2 regions of the Dysosmobacter sp. Phy genome follow, and region 2 is predicted to be linked to the other one. Evidence: riboswitches for the same ligand, from Rfam matches in the RefSeq annotation. Region 2 holds a riboswitch; the other holds the start of a gene.
What was found. Region 2 has a riboswitch for glycine ahead of ACVDHE_RS03360 (alanine/glycine:cation symporter family protein). Riboswitches for the same ligand answer to the same signal wherever they lie in the genome.
Positions count from the first base shown of each region.

Region 1: it holds a riboswitch for glycine, as region 2 does, so the genes downstream of both, gcvT (glycine cleavage system aminomethyltransferase GcvT) here and ACVDHE_RS03360 (alanine/glycine:cation symporter family protein) in region 2, are expected to answer to the same signal.

Region 1 covers NZ_CM136997.1:2,161,261-2,171,076, forward strand. Annotated here, with positions in the region: gene ACVDHE_RS10605 (VanW family protein) at 1-271, shown strand, start outside; gene ACVDHE_RS10610 (hypothetical protein) at 345-611, shown strand; gene ACVDHE_RS10615 (DUF2752 domain-containing protein) at 656-1,072, shown strand; gene ACVDHE_RS10620 (RNA polymerase sigma factor) at 1,176-1,670, shown strand; gene ACVDHE_RS10625 (hypothetical protein) at 1,663-2,580, shown strand; gene glyA (serine hydroxymethyltransferase) at 2,631-3,878, opposite strand; gene gcvPB (aminomethyl-transferring glycine dehydrogenase subunit GcvPB) at 3,903-5,357, opposite strand; gene gcvPA (aminomethyl-transferring glycine dehydrogenase subunit GcvPA) at 5,354-6,670, opposite strand; gene gcvH (glycine cleavage system protein GcvH) at 6,675-7,055, opposite strand; gene gcvT (glycine cleavage system aminomethyltransferase GcvT) at 7,120-8,217, opposite strand; glycine riboswitch at 8,306-8,396, opposite strand; gene ACVDHE_RS10655 (5-formyltetrahydrofolate cyclo-ligase) at 8,629-9,216, opposite strand; gene dinB (DNA polymerase IV) at 9,213-9,816, opposite strand, start outside.
Region 2 covers NZ_CM136997.1:657,219-667,034, reverse strand. Annotated here, with positions in the region: gene ACVDHE_RS03385 (carbohydrate ABC transporter permease) at 1-663, shown strand, start outside; gene ACVDHE_RS03380 (ComEC/Rec2 family competence protein) at 668-1,660, shown strand; gene ACVDHE_RS03375 (MgtC/SapB family protein) at 2,006-2,731, shown strand; gene ACVDHE_RS03370 (MgtC/SapB family protein) at 2,748-3,440, shown strand; gene ACVDHE_RS03365 (PfkB family carbohydrate kinase) at 3,462-4,343, shown strand; glycine riboswitch at 4,534-4,627, shown strand; gene ACVDHE_RS03360 (alanine/glycine:cation symporter family protein) at 4,740-6,128, shown strand; gene ACVDHE_RS03355 (RsiV family protein) at 6,154-6,876, opposite strand; gene ACVDHE_RS03350 (YerC/YecD family TrpR-related protein) at 7,072-7,362, shown strand; gene ACVDHE_RS03345 (class I SAM-dependent DNA methyltransferase) at 7,347-8,111, shown strand; gene hslO (Hsp33 family molecular chaperone HslO) at 8,132-9,031, shown strand; tRNA gene ACVDHE_RS03335 (tRNA-Val) at 9,100-9,176, shown strand; tRNA gene ACVDHE_RS03330 (tRNA-Asp) at 9,214-9,290, shown strand; tRNA gene ACVDHE_RS03325 (tRNA-Phe) at 9,374-9,449, shown strand; tRNA gene ACVDHE_RS03320 (tRNA-Gly) at 9,453-9,528, shown strand; tRNA gene ACVDHE_RS03315 (tRNA-Cys) at 9,624-9,698, shown strand.

The DNA.
Region 1 (9,816 bases), 1.5 Mb from region 2:
CACGGACCAGCCCTTCCAGCTGTGCCTGCGGGTGGGGGAGACCTGCCTGGAGGGGCAGTGGCGGGCACTGCGCCCCCCGGTCTGCCGGTATGAAATCGTAGAGCGGGACCACCGGATGGACCAGGCCGCCTGGGGCGGCTACGTCCGGCACAACGCCCTGTACCGGCGGCTGTGGGACCGCGACGGGCGGCTGGTGGAGGAGCAGTTCCTCTTTGCCAACGACGCCATCATGATGTACAGCCCTCTGCTGGAGGAAGCGGAGGGTTGTTAATCGGCAGGAAAAATGGTATACTGTGTAAAAAGCGGCGATTTACCGCAGGAAAATAAATAAGTGAGGTGTTTTCATGGATTCTAAGACCACAGGTATTGTGGCCTACATCACCTGGATCGGTCTGGTCATCGCGCTGGTAGCCGGCGACCGGGAGGGGGCCAAGTTCCATCTGAACCAGGCGCTGGTGATCTGGATTGCGGGGTTGTTCGGCGTGATCCCCTGCATCGGCTGGATCTGGGGCATTTTCTGCTTCGTCTGCGCCCTCATGGGATTGATCGCCGCCATCAACGGCGAGGAGAAGGAAGTTCCCCTGCTGGGCAGGATCAAGCTGCTGAAGTAAGCGGAGGCTGCGCCCGGGGCGCGGCCTCTTTTCATGGAGGAGCGATGGACGAACGACGCAGAATGACGGACCGGGAGGTCTACCCCGCCGCCTGGATCCTGGTGGGGATGCTGGCCCTGGCGTATCTCATCTGGCGGTACGCCCTGGGCAGCCCCACGGTTAGCCGGTGCTGGGTGTGGGAGCACTGGGGGCTCTACTGCCCGGGCTGCGGCGGCACCCGTACGGTGATCGCCCTGGCCCACGGACAGCTGCTGAAGGCTTTGTACTACCACCCGGCGGTGCCGGTGCTGGCGGCGCTGGGGGGCGTGTACCTGGTCTCCCAGACCGTGTGGCGCCTGAGGGGCCGCCGGGGCTGGGTCCTGCGGTACGACCCCCGGTGGCCCGCCATGCTGGTGGGGCTGTTTCTGGCCAACTGCGCGGTGCGGAACCTGCTGTGGCTGGGCTTTGGCATCGGGATCTGAATTTGCCGGACGCCGGGAGAGACCGGCGCCCGGCAAATATTTTTTTACCCTGTAACAATTTCCGGCTTTTCCGCATCATGCGTACAGAGAGGAGGCGAGGCCCATGGCGATTTCCCAGGCGGACCGGGACTGGTTCTGTGACCGGCTGCGGGAGAATTGGACCAGTCTGTACCGGCTCGCCCGCAGCATCACCGGCAGCGACGCCGACGCCCAGGAGGCCATGGCCCAGGCGGCCTACCTGGCCTGGGCCCGCTTCGGGCAGCTGCGGCAGCGGGAGAAGTTCCGCTCCTGGCTTCTGAAGATCGCCGCCAACGAGGCCCGGCAGCTCTGCCGCCGCCGGGAGCGGACCGTGCCGCTGGAGGCATTGGGGACAGAGCCCGCCGCCCCGGAGAGGGAGCCGGAGGACCACAGCCTCTGGCAGGCGGTCCAGGCCCTGCCCCGGGACCAGCGGGAGGCGGTGGTGCTGTTTTACTGGGAGGACCTGCCCACGGAGGAGATCGCCCGGATCGTGGGCGCCGCGCCGGGCACGGTGCGGGTGCGGCTGAGCCGGGCGAGAGAGCAGCTGCGGAAATGGCTGGAGGTGGAACGGGATGGATGAGCTGGATCTGCGTCTGCGGGCCATGGCCTACAGAGAAGCGGTGCCCCTGCCGCCGGAGTGCGGGGCCCTGTTGGACCGGCTGGAGGGGGAGATCCGCGGAGGTAAGGAGCGACGTCCCCGCCGGAAACTGGGCCGCCGGACATTGCTGCTAGCGGCAGCCGCGGCGGTTCTGTCAGCGTCCGTGCTGGCAGCCGAGCTGTGGCACTTGCGGATCGAAGAGATTTCAGTGGGGCAGGAGGAGTCCAGCTATCGGGTGGACGGAGACATTCCCGCTGTTCCACTGGAGTCCTTCTCTCGTGAGATTTGGGCCATTATGGAAAGAGTGCCTGAAAAGGCGGCAGGGCAAAATCCTCTCCTGATGAGCACAACGCCGGGATACTGGTTTGGAACGTTTGACAGCTGGACAAAATGTGAGGACTTTGTGGGATTCCCCCTGCGCAACCCTCTGGAGGAGGCGGAGTTGTTGGAGATGGCCAATTACGCTGCCATCCCCCGAGATGCGCAGACACTGGACGAGAACAGCAGGCGGCACTGCGCCGTCACTTTAAACGGCTCTGCCAACGGAGAATTGCAGAGTGTTCAGGTAGATGCGGGCTATCTTATGGGCGAAATTCGGATTCAGATGTCTGTAAATCTCTATCCGGAGGGAAGCTTTCTGGACCCGGGGACCGGGGCCGTATGGATTGGAGAGGCGGACTTCACCCTGACCTCTGGCGTAACCGGCAGCAAGGTTCCCTATTCCCTGGTGGTAACGGAAACGCCGGAGAATGAATACTATCATGATTTTTCCAGTGCGGATGCGTTTTTCATCCTGGAAAATGGTTTGTATGCATTGCACGCAGTTTCCCCCGGCAGGGAGAGCGGAGGAGCGGCCAGAGCGGCGCTTGAGCAGATGCTGGAACTGTTTTGAACATGGAAAATCCCCCGGCTCATACAAGAGCCGGGGGATTTTTTAGCAGCTCAGTTGTAGATGGGGAACTGACGGCACAGGGCGTCCACCTCGGAACGAACCTGATCCTTGCAGCCCTCGAAGTCCCGGGCCACCATGGCCATCCACTCCGCGATCTTCACCATCTCCGGCTCTTTGAAGCCCCGGGTGGTGGCGGCGGGGGTGCCCACCCGGATGCCGCTGGTGACGAAGGGCTTCTCCGGGTCGTTGGGGATGGCGTTCTTGTTGACGGTGATCTGGACCTCGTCCAGCCGGTGCTCGAACTCCTTGCCGGTGATGTGGAAGTTCCGCACGTCCACCAGGCACAGGTGGTTGTCGGTGCCGCCGGAGACCAGGCGGAAGCCCTGCTTCTGCAGCTCCTCCGCCAGTACGGCGGCGTTCTTCACCACCTGCTTGCCGTACTCCTTGAACTCGGGCTTGAGCGCCTCGCCGAAGCACACGGCCTTGGCGGCGATGATGTGCTCCAGAGGGCCGCCCTGGGAGCCGGGGAACACGGCGGAGTTGATCTTCTTGAAGATCTCGTCGTCATTGCACAGGATCAGACCGCCCCGGGGGCCCCGCAGGGTCTTGTGGGTGGTGGAGGTGACCACGTCGGCGTAGGGGATGGGGGAGGGATGGACCCCGGCGGCCACGAGACCGGCGATGTGGGCCATGTCCACCATCAGATAGGCGCCCACGGCGTCCGCCACCTCCCGGAACTTGGCGAAGTCGATGGTCCGGGGATAGGCGCTGGCGCCGGCGATGATCATTTTGGGCTTGCACTCCTTGGCTACGGCCATCAGCTGGTCGTAGTCGATCATCTCCGTCTCATCATTGAGGCCGTAGGGCACGATGTGGAAGTACTTGCCGGAGATGTTGACGGGGCTGCCGTGGCTGAGGTGGCCGCCGTGGGCCAGGTTCATGCCCAGCACCGTGTCGCCGGGCTGCACCAGGGCCATGAAGGCCGCCAGGTTGGCGTTGGCGCCGGAGTGGGGCTGGACGTTGGCGTGCTTGCAGCCGAAGAGCTCGCAGGCCCGGTTCCGGGCGATGTCCTCGGTCACGTCCACGGCGTAGCAGCCGCCGTAGTACCGCTTGCCGGGATAGCCTTCGGCGTACTTGTTGGTCAGGCACGTGCCCATGGCCAGCATGACGGCCTCGCTGACGATGTTCTCCGAGGCGATCAGCTCGATGTTGCGGCGCTCCCGAGCGAACTCCTCCTGGATGGAGGCGCCCACCTCCGGGTCCGCCTGGGCGATGAACTTCATTGTCTCCTGGATCATGGCAAGTCTCTCCTCTGTCTCGATTTAAGAATGGGCGGCTTCCCCGTCTCCGACGGGGAACTCATACCGCAGCACCGGGTTCCGGGCGGCGCCCACCTCGTCCAACCGGCGGACGGGAGTGCGCCGGGGCGCCTCGCGGAGGGACTGGGGGTTCCGCAGGGCGTCCTGATAGAGCTGCTCGAACACGGCGCAGGCCTCGTCCATGGTCTCCCTGCTCTCCGTCTCCGTGGGCTCCACCATCAGCGCCTCGTGGACGATGAGGGGGAAGTACATGGTGGGCGGATGGATGCCGTGGTCCAGCAGGCCCTTGGCGATGTCCATGGCGCTGACGCCGGTGTCCTTGCGGAGCTTTTCCAGCGTCATGACGAATTCGTGCATACACCAGCCATTGTACGCCATGTCGTAGGTTTTGGCAAGTCTCCACATCATGTAGTTGGCGTTGAGCACGGCGTTCTCCGACGCCTCCGGCACGCCCTCCCGGCCCAAAGTCAGCAGGTACGCCAGGGCCTTCACCGTCACGGTGAAGTTGCCGTAGAAGCCCTTGACCCGACCGATGGAGTGGGCGGGGGTAAAGAAGCCGTAGCCGTCCTCCGTTTTTTCCACCTGGGGCCCCGGCAGGAAGTCCCGCAGCAGCGCCTTGCAGCCCACGGGGCCGGAGCCGGGCCCGCCGCCGCCGTGGGGGGCGGCGAAGGTCTTGTGGAGGTTCAGGTGGCACACGTCGAAGCCCATGTCGCCGGGCCGCACCACGCCGGCCACGGCGTTGAGGTTGGCGCCGTCGTAGTAGCAAAGGCCCCCGGCCTCGTGGACGATGCGGGTGATGGAGAGGATGTTCTTATCGAAGATGCCCACGGTGTTGGGATTGGTCAGCATCAGTCCCGCGGTGTCGGGTCCCACGGCGGCGGAGAGGGCGGCGAGGTCCACGCAGCCGTCGGTGCCGGAGGGGATGTTCACCACGTCGAACCCGGCCATCCGGGCGGAGGCGGGGTTGGTGCCGTGGGCGGAGTCGGGGACGATGATCTTGGTGCGGGCGCTGTCGCCGCGGTGGGTGTGATAGGCCTTGATGAGCAGCAGTCCGGTGAATTCCCCGTGGGCGCCGGCGGCGGGCTGGAGGGTCACGGCGTCCATGCCGGTGACGGCGCACAGGGACTGCTCCAGCGTCCACAACGCCTCCAGGCAGCCCTGGACCGTGGAGACGGGCTGGAGGGGATGGATCTTCGTGAAGCCCGGCAGGGCCGCCAGCTCCTCGTCGATCTTGGGGTTGTACTTCATGGTGCAGGAGCCCAAGGGATAGAACCCGTCGTTGACGCCGTGGACCCGGTCGCACAGCTGCTTGTAGTGACGGGTCAGCTCGTTCTCACCCACGTGGGGCAGCCGGGGCGGATCGGTCCGCTCCCGGTCCAGGCGGACCTCCGGCACGTCGCAGGGAGGCAGCAGGCTCAGCCCCTGGCCGGGGTGGCCCTTTTCAAAGATGGTTTTCACTGCGCCAGCACCTCCTTCACGATGTCCGCAGCCCTGTCCAGATCTTCCCGGCTCACCAGCTCCGTGGCGCACCAGAGGAGGCCGCCCTCCACGGGCAGGCCGCCCAGGATGTCCGCCCGGGCCAGGGCGCTGAGGATCTGCTCCCCAGTCTCCGGGGTGCAGGCGGTGACGAACTCGTGGAAATAGGGGCCCTCGTGGGCCAGGGGCAGTCCGGCCTGGGCCAGACGCTCCGCCAGATAATGGGCCTTGGACAGGGACTGCCGGGCGGCCTGGGCAAGGCCCTCCGCGCCCATAGCGCTGAGGTACAGCCCGGCAGTAAAGGCGCACAGGGCCTGGTTGGAGCAGATGTTGCTGCTGGCCTTCTCCCGGCGGATATGCTGCTCCCGGGCAGTCAGGGTCAGGACGTAGCCCACCTTGCCGTCCACGTCGTGGGTCCGGCCCACGATGCGGCCGGGCAGCTGGCGCATGAGCTTTTTGGTGGCGGCCATGAAGCCCAGGTACGGCCCGCCGAAGGCGGTGTCCAGGCCCAGGGGCTGGCCGTCGCCCACGGCCACGTCGGCGCCGCAGGCGGCGGGGGTCTCCAGCAGGGCGCAGGCGATGGGGTTCACACCCATGACAAACTTGGCCCCGGCGGCGTGGACGATCTCGCCGATCTCGGCGGCGTCCTCGATCAGGCCGAAGTAGTTGGGCTGGGCCAGGTAGAAGCAGGCCGCGTCGTCGCCCAGGGCGGCGGAGAGGGCCTCCTTGTCAGTGCGGCCGCCGGGGGCGGGCACCACGGTCAGCTCCACGCCGGAGCCGAAGCAGTAGGTCCGCATGGTCTCGATGACCTCCGGATGGGCGGCGGCGGACACCAGTGCCCGGCGGCGCCTGCGGTCCACGCACATGGTGATGGCCTCCGCCGCGGCGGTGGCCCCGTCGTAGACGGAGGCGTTGGACACGTCCATGCCGGTCAGTTCGCAGATCATGGTCTGGTACTCGAAGATGGACTGGAGGATGCCCTGGCTGATCTCCGCCTGATAGGGGGTGTAGGCGGTGACCAGCTCCTCCCGGGAGGCGATGGACTTGACCACCGCGGGGATATAGTGCCGGTAGGCGCCGGCGCCCCGGAGGCAGGTGCGGAACACATGGTTCTTCTCCGCCATGGCGGTCACGGCCCGGCGGACCTCCAGCTCGCTCTTCCCGGCAGGCAGGTCCAGTTCCTTGACGAACATCTCCTCCGGCACGTTGGCGTACAGGTCCCGGATGCCGGAGGCGCCCATGGCCTCCAGCATCTCCTGCCGCACCGCCGGGGAGTTGGGTACGTAGCTGCCCATGGGCTCAGCCCTCCGTCTGGGTGAAGGCCTCGTAGGCGGCGGCGTCCATGAGATCGGCCTGGTCGGTGACCTGCTCGATCCGGGCGATCCAGGCGCCGTAGGGATCCTCGTTCAGCTTCTCCGGGGCGTCCAGCAGCTCCTCGTTGACCTCGGCGATGACGCCGCTGACCGGGGAGATGATGTCGGACACGGCCTTCACGGACTCCACGTCGCACAGGGGCTCCTCGGCGGCGACACTGTCGCCCGCCATGGGCAGGTTCACGAACACCAGGTCGCCCAGGGAGTCCTGGGCAAAGTCGGAGATGCCCACCAGGGCGGTGGTGTCGTCCAGCATCTTGACCCACTCGTGGGTCTTGGCATACAGCAGTTCAGCGGGGAAGTTCATGGATCGTTCCTCCTTACAAAATATATCAGGTTGATGTGGTCCGCATGGGGAAACCGCCGTCTCATCAGCGGGTGATCTTGTAGAAGGGCAGGGGGACCACCTCCACGGGGATCCGGCGGCCCCGGACATCGGCCTCCAGGGCGGTGCCGGGCTCAGCGGCGGTCAGGTCCACATAGCCCATGGCCGCGCCATAGCCCAGGAAGGGGCAGTGGGTGCCGGAGGTGGTGCGGCCCACCTTGTCTCCGCCGGGGTAGTAGAGGTCGCAGTGCTCCCGGACGATGCCCCGGCCGGTGACCTTCAGCCCCACCCGCTTGACGGCGGGGGCGCCCCGGGCGATGATGGCCTCCCGGCCCAGGAAGTCCTTGCCGTCCAGTTTGCAGGGCAATCCCGCCTCCTTGGGGGAGACGTCGTCGTCCATCTCGTGGCCGTAGAGGGGCATGGCGGCCTCCAGCCGCAGGGTGTCCCGGGCGCCCAGGCCGCAGGGCAGGAGCCCTTCAGGCGCGCCCGCCTCCAGCAGCGTGTTCCACAGGTCCGCGGCCCGGTCAGCCGGGCAATACAGCTCGAAACCGAACTCGCCGGTGTACCCGGTCTGGGACACCAGGGCCTCCACATCGCCGCCCTTGCAGCGGAGGGTAACGTGGTCGTTGAAGCGGTAGTATTTCTCTGGGATGTCGGCCTCGGCGCAGATCTTTTTCAGGATGTCCCCGGACTTAGGGCCCTGAAGGGCCAGCTGGGCCACCTGGTCGGAAATGTCGGAAAAGCGCACGCCGCCGGTCAGGCGGGAGGAGACCCATTCCGCGTCCTTCTCGTGGTTGCCGGCGTTGACCACCAGCAGATATTTCTCCGGCCCCTGGCGGCAGACCACCAGATCGTCCACGATGCCGCCCCGCTCATTGCAGAGCATGGCGTACTTCACCTGGCCGTCGGTCATCTTGCTGAGGTCGGCGGTCACCAGCCATTGGAGATTGGCAAGGGCGTCCGGCCCCTCCAGCAGCAGTTCCGCCATGTGGGACACGTCGAACAGTCCCGCCTTTTCCCGCACCGCCATGTGCTCGGCGATGACGCCGGCGGGGTACTGGACCGGCATCAGGTATCCGCCGAAGGGCACCATTTTGCCGCCCAGGGCCACGTGGGTGTCGTAGAGGGGAGTTCGTTTTTCCATATCTGCGCCTCCTGTATCATAGTGGGATTTCCGTGGTTTCCGGCACAAAAAAGACAGAGGCATAAGGAGGCCCCGCTGTTGGGGGATTCCTTACGCCTCTGTTCTGTGACCTGAGAGATTCCCGGCGAACGACGCCCGGTTGCCCCTTCGGTGCATTGCTGCTCTCCAGAGTTCTGTCCCGGTACAGTCCCGTCTGCCTGGTCCCGCCGCGCGCGGGACCTTCGGCGCCGCCCGGAGGGCGAACTTTCCTGTACCGTTCATTCAGATATGAACTTGCAGAGGGATATCCCCCTCTTTTTTTCACACTAGCAGACTTACTCCCTGATGTCAAGGGAAAATCTGGAGATAGGTATTACTTTCTTCTTCTGACAGCCATCTGCCTCGGCGATATCTGCGGAGGAACTACCTCCGTCAGCCCAGCCGGGCGGGGGTGCCGTCCTCGTAGAGGCCCCGCTCCGTCAGGACCCAGGGAATGGGCATGTCGTGGGGCTCCAGGGGGATCTCCTCCCGGATCAGCCGCTCCCGGCACATCAGCACGGCGGCGGAGCGGTAGACGGAGAGGAAGCGGTCGTAGTATCCGCCGCCCCGGCCCAGCCGGTGCCCCAGGTGGTTGCAGCCCATGCAGGGCAGCACCGCCAGGTCCACTGCATCCACCGCCACCTGCGGGGTATCCGGCGGCGGCTCCGGCAGGCCGTAGGCCCCGGGGGAGAGCTGGCTGAGGGAGGTGATCTGCCGCAGTTCCATGATGCCCGGCCCGGTGCAAAGGGGCACGCACAGCCGTTTCCCGTCGGCCAGGGCCCGGGTCAGGATGGGCCGGGTGTCGATCTCCCAGCCGGTTCCCACAAAGCAGAACACCGTCTCCGCCTCCTGATAGGCTGGCATGGCCAGCAGGTGGGCGGTGATGGCCGCGTCCGCCTTTTCCCGGTAGCTCTGGGGCAGGCCCTCCGCCATGCGGCGCAGGGTGGTCCGCAGGGCTTGCTTTTCCTCTTTTCTCGTCATGGCAGGGGATCCTCCTCTTTCTCCGGCGCGGCGGCGCCGTAGGCAATGGCGCTGCTGCCGTATTTTCCGCGGATGCGGTCCATGGCCGCCTCCAGTTTTTCGCTGCGCTGCCGGGTGGCGGCGGAGCCGCTGAACAGATCCACCTGCTCATAGGTATCCTCCGCCTCCATTAGATGGATAGCGGTGACAGTCAGGGCCCGGATGGGGGACGGGGGCTTCCAGATCTGCTCCGTCAGGTCCATGGCCGTCTCCGTCACCTCCCGGATCAGGTGGGTGGGGGCGGAGAGCCGGGTCTGCCGGGACCGGTCCCGGAACTGGGGGTCCCGGACCGTCACCTGGAGGCCGCCGGCGTAGAGGCCCAGATGCCGCAGCCGGCTGGCCACGGAGTCCGCCAGCATGGCGATGCCCTGGCGCACCTGGTCCCGGGTAGTCAGGTTCTGGGGGAAGGTGGTGCCGTTGCCCACGGATTTCACCGGCTCCTTCTCGAACCGGGAGCGGACCGGGTCTGCATCCAGGCCGTTGGCGTAGCTGTGAAGCTGGAGGCCCATCTTACCCATGAGCTGCTCCAGCATGTCCGGCTTGCAGGCGGCCAGCTGGCCG
Region 2 (9,816 bases):
GCCGTCCTCAACACCATTAAGTTCACCATCCTGGCGGTGGTGCTGGAGATGCTGCTGGGACTGCTGGTGGCGGTTTTCATCCATAGCCTCAAGCGGGGCCAGAAGGTCATGCGGACTTTGCTCCTGCTGCCCTACCTGCTGCCAGCTGTGACGGTGGCCCTGAGTTGGCGCATGATGCTCTCTTCCAACTACGGCATCATCAATCAGTTCCTCACCAGCCTGGGTCTGCCCTACTACAACTGGTTCCTGGATACCAAGACGGCCTTCGGCACGATCCTGGTGATCGATGTGTGGCAGAATGTGCCCTTCGTGTTTCTGCTGCTGTTCGCTTCCCTGCAGTCCGTGCCGGAGGGGCAGTACGAGGCCGCCCGTATTGACGGCGCCGACGCCATCCACCAGTTCTGGTACATCACCATTCCCAACATCAAGAACTCTCTGGCACTGTGTGCCCTGCTGCGGACCATCGACACCTTCCGCCTGTTCGAGAAGGTCAATGTCCTGACCGGCGGCGGCCCTGCGGGTACGACCACTACCATCACCCAGTACCTGTACAACTACGGCATCAAATCCCTGGACTTCGGTTTCGGCAGCGCCGGCGCCATTGTTATGACGCTGCTGGTGCTGATCCTCTCCAGCTTCTACATCAAGCGCGCCATGGGGTGAGCCTATGGAACATATGAGACTGACATTCGTAAACGTGGGCTATGGCGAGGCCATGGTGCTGGAGTGCCCGGACCCCGCCCGACGGAACGGTCAGTTCGTCATGGTGATCGACGGCGGCGGAAACGAGTCCGCGGAATTCGCGGACCGCTCCGGCGGCCGCGTGCCCATGGCGGAATATCTGACTGCCCGGGGTCTGGACCACATCGACGTGATGGTCAGCACCCATATCCACGAGGACCACATCTGCGGGCTGCTGCCGCTGCTGGAGCGATGGACGCCCCGGGAGCTGTGGCAGACCCTGCCGGCGGATTTCTACCGCCGGACCCGCCCTCTGGGCGTGCCGGAGGGCGTGACTCCCTCCCAGAGCAAGTTCCTCCGGGCCCTCAATGACTACGGAACCCTCTGCCGCCTGGTGGAGGACCGGGGCGGCGTGATCCGCACCATTACTGCCCCGCTGGAGGAGACCTTGTGCCGGGACCTGTCGGTCCGGGTGCTGGCGCCTTCCGCCTCTCAGGCAGAGGAGCTGGCGGTGCTGCTGGACGGAGTCTATGCTGCGAAGGATGCGGAGTTCTGGTCCCGTCTGGACCGCCTGGACGCCCGCATGAACAACTTCAGCCTGGTGCTGCGGCTGGACTTCCGCGGCACCGGTGTGCTGCTGCCGGGCGACACCAACTGCCTGGGTTACGGCGATATCCCGGCAGAGGCCCTGCAGGCGGACCTTTTCAAGGTGGGGCATCACGGCCAGCGGGACGGTGTCAGCGCCCAGCAGCTGCGCGCCATCGCCCCCAGGGCAGTGGTGTGCTGCGCCTCCAGCGACCGGCGGTACAACAGCGCCGATCCCGGCGTGCTGACCATGGCGGCGGAGGGCGGCGCCCGGCTGTACTTCTCCGACTGCCCCCCGGTCCCCGGCGCGGCGGAGCCTCTGCCTCCCCATCATGCTCTGGAGTTTACCATCGGCCCCGGCGGCGTGGTGGAAGGACGGTATCTTCCCCTTTGACCGATCCTGCAAGCCCCGGCCCCTTCTGGGGCCGGAGCTTGTTGCTTTCCCCTGGGGGATGCAGAGGTTTGGTAAACGTTTTCAAAAAATGGAAAAATATGGATTATACTTCAAAAACCGCTTGAAAAAAGCGGATTTTTTGGAAAACTTGCCTGTTAAAGACCGGAAAGCCATTGACTTCTCTCCCCTGGCATGATACAAAATAGGAAACGATCAGGAGACGGCAAAGAAAGTTTTTTTGCGAAATCAAGTGGAAATTTTCCGAAAGGAACCATCTTTTTTGCTTCGCAAGCGTTTTCAAAGACCGCCTCCAAAAATTCTCGGAAAAGGGAAGGAGGGGGCGGGATGATCGCCCAACTGGATTGGCTGCGGGAAATGAGTGCCGTTTCCGTCCTGCTGCGGCTGCTGCTGGCGATGCTGTTCGGCGGACTGATTGGCTTGGAGCGGGTGCGCAAGCGCCGGCCTGCTGGCTTCCGCACCTATATGCTGGTATGCATGGGCGCGGCGCTGACGGTGATCCTCAGTCAGTATGAATTTTATATGGTGACTCACGAGTGGACGGAGCTGGCGGCAGAGATCGGCCTGCGGACCGACGTCAGCCGTTTCGGCGCCCAGGTCATCAACGGCATCGGCTTCCTGGGCGCGGGCACGATTATTGTCACCGGTAAGCAGGAGGTCAAGGGCCTGACCACGGCGGCGGGCCTGTGGGCGTCGGCCTGCATGGGCCTTGCCATCGGCGCGGGCTTCTACGAGTGCGTGGCGCTGTGCTTCGCCCTGATCTTCCTGGTCATTCGCCTGCTGCCCTTTATTGAGACCGCCATCATCGAAAATGCCCGGAACATGAACATCTACGTGGAGTTTCAATCCCTGGACGATGTGGGCGAGATCATCAACCGCATCAAGTCCCAGGACGTCCAGATCTACGAGGTGGAGATCGAGCGGGGCCGCGAGGAGCGGTCCCGGAACCCCAGCGCCATCTTCTTCATCCGAATGAACCAGAAACAGGCCCATACGCGCGTGCTGGCGGCCATTTCGGAGCTGGAGAGCGTCTACGCCATCGACGAGATCTGAGAGGGGAGGAAACGAGATGTTATCCATTTTTGACGGCTTGCGGGATGTGACGATGGCCTCCATCTGCCTGCGGATGGTCCTGGCGGTCGTCTGCGGCGGCATCATCGGCCTGGAGCGGGAGTACAAGCGCCGGCCCGCCGGTTTCCGCACCCACATTCTGATCTGTCTGGGTGCGGCCATGACCACGCTGACCAGCCAGTACCTGTATCTGTACATGCACTACTACACCGATATGGCCCGCCTGGGCGCCCAGGTGGTGGCCGGCATCGGCTTCATCGGTGCAGGCTGCATCATCGTCACCCGGCGCCGCCGGGTGAAGGGCCTGACCACGGCGGCGGGCCTCTGGGCCGCGGCGGTGATCGGTCTGTGCCTGGGCGGCGGCTTTTTCGAGGGCGGCATTTTCGCCACGCTGCTGATCCTGGCCGCGGAGATGTTTTTCTCCAAGCTGGAATACCGGGTGCTGGACAACGCCCCGGAGGTCAATCTGTACATGGAGTACACCAATAAGGACTGTCTGGAAAACGTGCTGAAGCTGTTCCGGGAGCTGAATCTGAAGGTTTTGAACATGGAGATCACCCGCTCCACCGAGACGGAAAAGCACAACGCCTGTGCCCTGTTCACGCTGCAGCTGAACAAGAAGTGCGGTGTGGAGCGGGTGCTGGCGGGGGTACACGCCACCCAGGGCGTGATCTCCGTGGAAGAGCTTTGATACAACGAAAGGAGAATACATATGGCAAAGGCCTATGACGTGCTGGTCATCGGACCGGTATCCCTGGACCACAACATCGACTATCAGGGCAACGAGCGCAAGGAGGTGGGCGGCGCCGTGGTGGCCTCCGGCTTCGCGGCGGCCAAGTCCGGCAACCGTACCGCCGTGTTCACCAAGCTGAATCCCGCCGACGCCAATGTGGAGGAGCGCTTTGCCGGCTCCGGCGCCGACGTGTACTGGAAGCCCTCTGCCGCCACCTGCTCCATCCGCAACCAGTACTTCACCGCCGACAAGGAGAAGCGGGCGTGCACCTCCATGGGCGTGTGCGATCCCTTCCGCTTCGACGAGCTGCCGGAGGTGGAGACCAAGATCTACCACTTCGCCGGTCTGGTCTACGGTGACTTTGACGGTGCTCTCTTCGCCGAGGCCGCCAAGCACGGCAAGGTGGCCGTGGACGTCCAGTGCCTGCTGCGCCATGTGGAGGCCGACAAGACCATGGCCTTCCACGACTGGGCGGAGAAGAAGGAGTACCTCCCCTGCATCGACTATCTCAAGACCGACGCCGCCGAGGCGGAGATCCTGACGGGCCTGACCGACCGGGCCGAGGCCGCGAAGCTCCTGTACAGCTGGGGCGCCAAGGAGGTCCTCATCACCCACAACACCGAGGTCCTGGCCTACGACGGCAAGGAGATCTACACCTGCCCCATCAAGGCCCGGAACCTCTCCGGCCGCACCGGCCGGGGCGACACCACCTTCGCTGGCTACATCACCGAGCGCCAGCGCGCGGACATCAAGGACGCCCTCCAGTACTGCACCGCCCTGGTCTCTTTGAAGATGGAGACTCCGGGCCCCTTCCAGGGCACCCGGGAGGACGTGCTGGCCTACATCAAGGAGTTCTATTGACCGGATACAGTCCCCGCCCGGCGGATGCCGGACGGGGACTGCGCAAAAGCCCTGTTGACTTCTGCGTTGTAAAGTGCTATATATTACTACATAATTTCATAACGGCAAGGGAAGTTTTTAGGAAAACGGCGCACAGCCTGCCGAAGGAGTAACACTCTCAGGCGCCCGGGACCGGGCGGGGACTAAAAACGGATGTCGCTCTGGAGAAGCTCAGCAACGAGTACCGAAGGTGCAAGGCGGAGAAATCCGCTGAATCTCTCAGGTAAAAGGACAGAGTGGGAACGCACGGCACCGTCCGCGGTGCCGCGGCTGTTCGTCGCTGTTGGGCTGGATACCGCCGCTGGCGGTCTCCGGCTCTTTTTTGCGTCGTCTTGCCGGGAAAAGAGAGGGAGAAACATGCTGCTCAACATCGTAAACACCGTCAATACGTACCTGTCGGACTACATCCTGGTGATTTTGCTGATCGCCGTGGGACTGTGGTTTTCCGTCAAGACCCGCTTCGTCCAGGTCCGCTGCTTCGGCGAGGGCATGCGGAAGGTCTTTGGAAACCTGTCCCTGCGGGGCGGCCGGCAGGAGAGCGGTATGAGCTCCTTCCAGGCTCTGGCCACCGCTATCGCCGCTCAGGTGGGCACCGGCAATATCGTGGGCGCCTCCGGCGCCATTCTGGCCGGCGGCCCCGGCGCCATCTTCTGGATGTGGATCATCGCCTTCTTCGGCATGGCCACCATCTACTCTGAGGCCGTGCTGGCCCAGCAGACCCGGAAAAAGGACGCCGACGGCAACATCCAGGGCGGTCCCGTTTACTACATCACCACCGCCTTCACCGGCGGCTTCGGCAAGTTCCTGGCGGGCTTCTTCGCCATCGCCATCATCCTGGCCCTGGGCTTCTTCGGCTGCATGGTCCAGTCCAACTCCATCGGCTCCACCTTCAACACCGCCTTCGGCGTCCCCACCTGGCTGGTGGGCGTGATCCTGGTGATCATCTGCGCCGTGATCTTCCTGGGCGGCGTGCAGCGCCTGGCCTCCGTCACGGAGAAGCTGGTGCCCATCATGGCGGCCATCTTCCTGCTGGGCGGCCTGGTGGTGCTGGTCATGCGCCTCACCTATATCCCCGCCACCTTCGCCATGATCTTTAAATACGCTTTCGCCCCCAACGCCATCATCGGCGGCGGTATCGGATCCGCGTTGAAAATCGCCATCAGCCAGGGTGCCAAGCGCGGCCTGTTCTCCAATGAGGCCGGCATGGGCTCCACGCCTCACGCCCATGCCCAGGCCAACGTGGCCAAGCCCCACGATCAGGGCGTGGTGGCCATGGTGGGCGTGTTCATCGACACCTTCGTGGTGCTGACCCTCAACGCCCTGGTCATCATCTCCACTATGTACACCGCCGACGGCCCCCTCAGCGCCGGGTATACCGACGCCGTGGCCGCCACCATCAACAACACCAACCTGGCCCAGAATGCCTTCGGCTCCGTATTCGGCTCCAACGCCGGCGCCATGTTCGTGGCCGTGTGCCTGTTCTTCTTCGCCTTCTCCACCATCCTGGGCTGGAACCTCTTCGGCAAGATCAACATGATTTACCTCTTCGGCCGCAAGTCCGTGGTGGTCTATATGCTGGTGGCCCTGGTGTTCATCTTCCTGGGCACCGTCACCTCCAGCGACCTGGTGTGGGGCCTGACCGATATGTTCAACCAGCTGATGGTCATTCCCAACGCCATCGCCCTGTTTGCCCTGACCTCCATGGTGGTCAAGGCCGTGAAGCAGGGAGACGAGGCAAAGAAATAACTGCCGCTTCGCAGGCGCCGCCGGCCTATCTGGCCGGCGGCGCTGCTGTTTCCTCCGGTGTCTCCCGGACCGGGAGCGCAGGCCCTCCGGCCCCGTAGGGCAGCGTGAACACCGGGATGCCGGAGGCGGCAGGAGCCAGGGCGTACATGGGGTAGAAAAAGGCCAGACCGTCGCCGGTCAGATAGAAGTTCTCCGGGTTGAACCGCCGCCGCAGAGACCGCCGCCAGTCCTCGTTCCACCGGGCGGCTCCGGCGGCTTCCCGGCGGCGGATCTCCGCCTCCGCGGCGGCCAGCAGTGCCTTTTTCCAGCCGCAGCGCCTGGGGAAAAAGGCCGCCAGCGGCACCGGATAGCCGCTGGCCAGATCCCAGGTGTCGCCCCGGCGGGTCAGCAGGGTCCGGCCGTCGGCCCCCCGCTCCCGGGACTGGGTGTAAAGGCTCCAGAGCCCGCCTTCGTTGTAGGTGACCTGGTACGACAGCTCCGCCCGAAGCTGCGGCAGAGGCGCGCTGGCGGTCAGGGCGGCGCGGTATTCCGCCTCCGCCTCCGGCAGAAGCCACCGTTGGCAATACCGCAGGAAAGCACGGCTTTGCAGCTGGTAGTACCGTCGGATGCGGCGAGCGGCGGCGCCGGATGCGCCCTCCGCCGGAGTGGGCAGGGAGACGGAGGCGGTCAGGACCGGAATTTCCTCCACGGTCCAGGTCCGCTCCGCCGTCAGTGGCTCCGTGGATAGTTGGGTCAAAATCGTGGGCATGGGCCGCCGCTCCTTCCTGACGTGAAACTTTGCTCCAGCCTATGCCGGCGGCGGCAGAGGGGTGACGGCGCCGCGCTTTAAAGTGCGAAAAATTTCCCTGTCAGCCCCCTTTACTTTCACGCAGTAGAATGTTAAAATACTTGAAGGCGGACAGCCGCCCAGATTGCTGGAACGATCCCAGAAAGGGTGTGCCATATGGTTAAGATCGGCAAAAAGGAAAAAAGCGATCAGCTGTACAAAGCCATCCTGCAGCTGAAGGACGAACAGGAGTGCTACGAGTTCTTCCAGGATTTGTGTACAGTGTCGGAACTGCGGGCCATGGAGCAGCGGTTCGAGGTGGCTTCACTGCTGTACGACGGCATGATCTATAACGATATCCTGGAGCGCACCGGCGCCTCCAGCGCCACCATCAGCCGGGTGAACCGGTCCCTCAGTTACGGCACCGGCGCCTATGCCAAGCTGTTTGAGCGATGCAAGAAGAAGTGAGCCGGTATCAGGCCCTGGCCGCCAGCTACGATGAGCTGACAGTGGATGTGGGGTATCTGCGCCGGGCAGACTATCTGGAGCGGCAGTTCCGAAAGAGCCCCATCCCGGTGCGGACGGTGCTGGATCTGGCCTGCGGCACCGGCACCATGGCCTGCCTTCTGGCCCAGAGGGGCTATGAGGTGACAGCCACCGACGCCTCGGAGGAGATGCTGACCCAGGCCATGACCAAGGCGGCGGCTCTGACGGAGCGGCCGCCGTTGTTCTTGCACCAGACCATGCCCCGTCTGCGGCTGCTGGAGCCGGTGGACGCGGCGATCTGCACCCTGGATGCGGTCAACTACCTGACCCGGCCCGCGGATCTCCAGGAGACCTTCCGGCGGGTGTTCCGGTGGCTCAGGCCCGGCGGATGGTTTCTCTTCGACGTGAACACCCCCTGGAAGCTCCGGCGGATGGACCGGCAGATCTACATGGACGAGACGGAGGAGAGCTTGTGCGTCTGGCGCACCTTCTTCTCCGAGAAGCGGCAGACCTGCACCTATCAGGTGGACTTGTTCCGCCAGCGGGCCGACGGCGCCTGGGACCGCTCCTTTGAGGAGCACCGGGAGCGGGCCTGGACAGAGGAGGAGCTGCGGCAGGCCCTGGCGGAGGCGGGCTTCACGGCGGTGAAGCTGACGGGAGACCTGACCAGCCGCCCGCCCAAGCCCACGGAGGACCGCTGGATCATCACGGCCCAGCGGCCGGTAGAATAGTTATTGAGAAAGGCGAGAATATGAGCGATCAACTGGTACGCGCCATCTCCAGAGACGGCGCGGTAAAAGCGGTGGCGGTGTCCACCCGGGGATTGACGGAGCGGGCCCGGCAGATCCACAAGACGCTGCCGGTGGCCACGGCGGCCCTGGGACGGACCCTGGCGGCGGCGTCCATGATGGGCAACGCCCTGAAGGGGGACGGCGCCAGCGTCACCCTTCAGATCAAGGGCGGAGGCCCCCTGGGCACGCTGCTGGCGGTGTCCGACAACGAGGGCAACGTCCGGGGCACTGTGGACAACCCGGCGGTGGACCTGCCCCTGCGCCCCGACGGGAAGCTGGACGTGGGCGCCGCCGTGGGCAGTGAGGGCACCCTGACGGTGATCCGGGACCTGAACATGAAGGAGCCCTATGTGGGCAGCGTGGGCCTGCTGGGCGGCGAGATCGCCGAGGATCTGGCGGCCTACTTTGTGGAGTCCGAGCAGATTCCCACGGCCTGCGGCCTGGGGGTCCTGGTGGACCGGGACCAGAGCGTGCTGGCGGCGGGCGGCTATCTCATCCAGCTGCTGCCCGGGGCCAGCGAGGACACCATCTCCAAGGTGGAGGGCGGCATCCTGGCGGCGGGGTCCGTGACGGGCCTCCTGCGGGAGAGCGACGATCCGGAGGCCCTTTTGTACCGGGTGCTGTCGGACTTCGACCTGGAGATTCTGGAGCGCAGCGACGTCGAGTACCGCTGCTACTGCAGCCGGGAGCGGATGGAGCGGGCCCTGCTCAGCATCGGCCGGGAGGAGCTGCGGGCATTGATCGACGAGAAGGGCGAGGCGGAGCTGACCTGCCGCTTCTGCGACAACGTCCAGCACTTCAATCGGCAGGACCTGGAGGCCATGCTGGCGTCTCTGGAGAAAAAAGAAGAAAAAATTTGATTTTATAGTTGACAGACGCGGGTCCTTTGAGTATAATAACTTTTGCCGTCTGACGAGTGCGGCGATCTGGGAGCATAGCTCAGCTGGTTAGAGCATCTGCCTTACAAGCAGGGGGTCACTGGTTCGAGTCCAGTTGTTCCCACCATTTTGAAGAAATTCAAAATGGAAGAGTTGTTATATATGGCCCGGTAGTTCAGTTGGTTAGAACGCTAGCCTGTCACGCTAGAGGTCGACGGTTCGAGCCCGTTCCGGGTCGCCATCTCCCACGGGATGGTCACCATCCCGTGGGTCCCCTTGGGGTTGAAATTCCCCGGACCGCGCCTTCGGGCGCGGGAAAGACTTGCCCAGATAGCTCAGTTGGTAGAGCAGTGGACTGAAAATCCACGTGTCGCTGGTTCGATTCCGGCTCTGGGCACCACCTGCGGGCATAGCTCATCTGGTAGAGCGCCACCTTGCCAAGGTGGAGGTAGCGAGTTCGAGCCTCGTTGCCCGCTCCAGTTCAATGCCCACACTGAAAAACGGTGTGGGCATTGAAATCTCAAAAATAAGTGTGGACTTTTTCGGAAAGACCGCATATAATAATAGCAGTGATGGTGACATAGCCAAGTGGTAAGGCAAGGGTCTGCAAAACCCTGATTCCCCGGTTCAAATCCGGGTGTCACCTCCAAAGGAAAACCCCGCAGTTTCAAGGGCTGCGGGGTTTCTTTTTGCCTTTTTCCGGGGCGGTTTTCCCTTTGTTTTTCCCTTTACAGATTTTCGGGGCGGTTTTTTCCACAGTTCAGTGC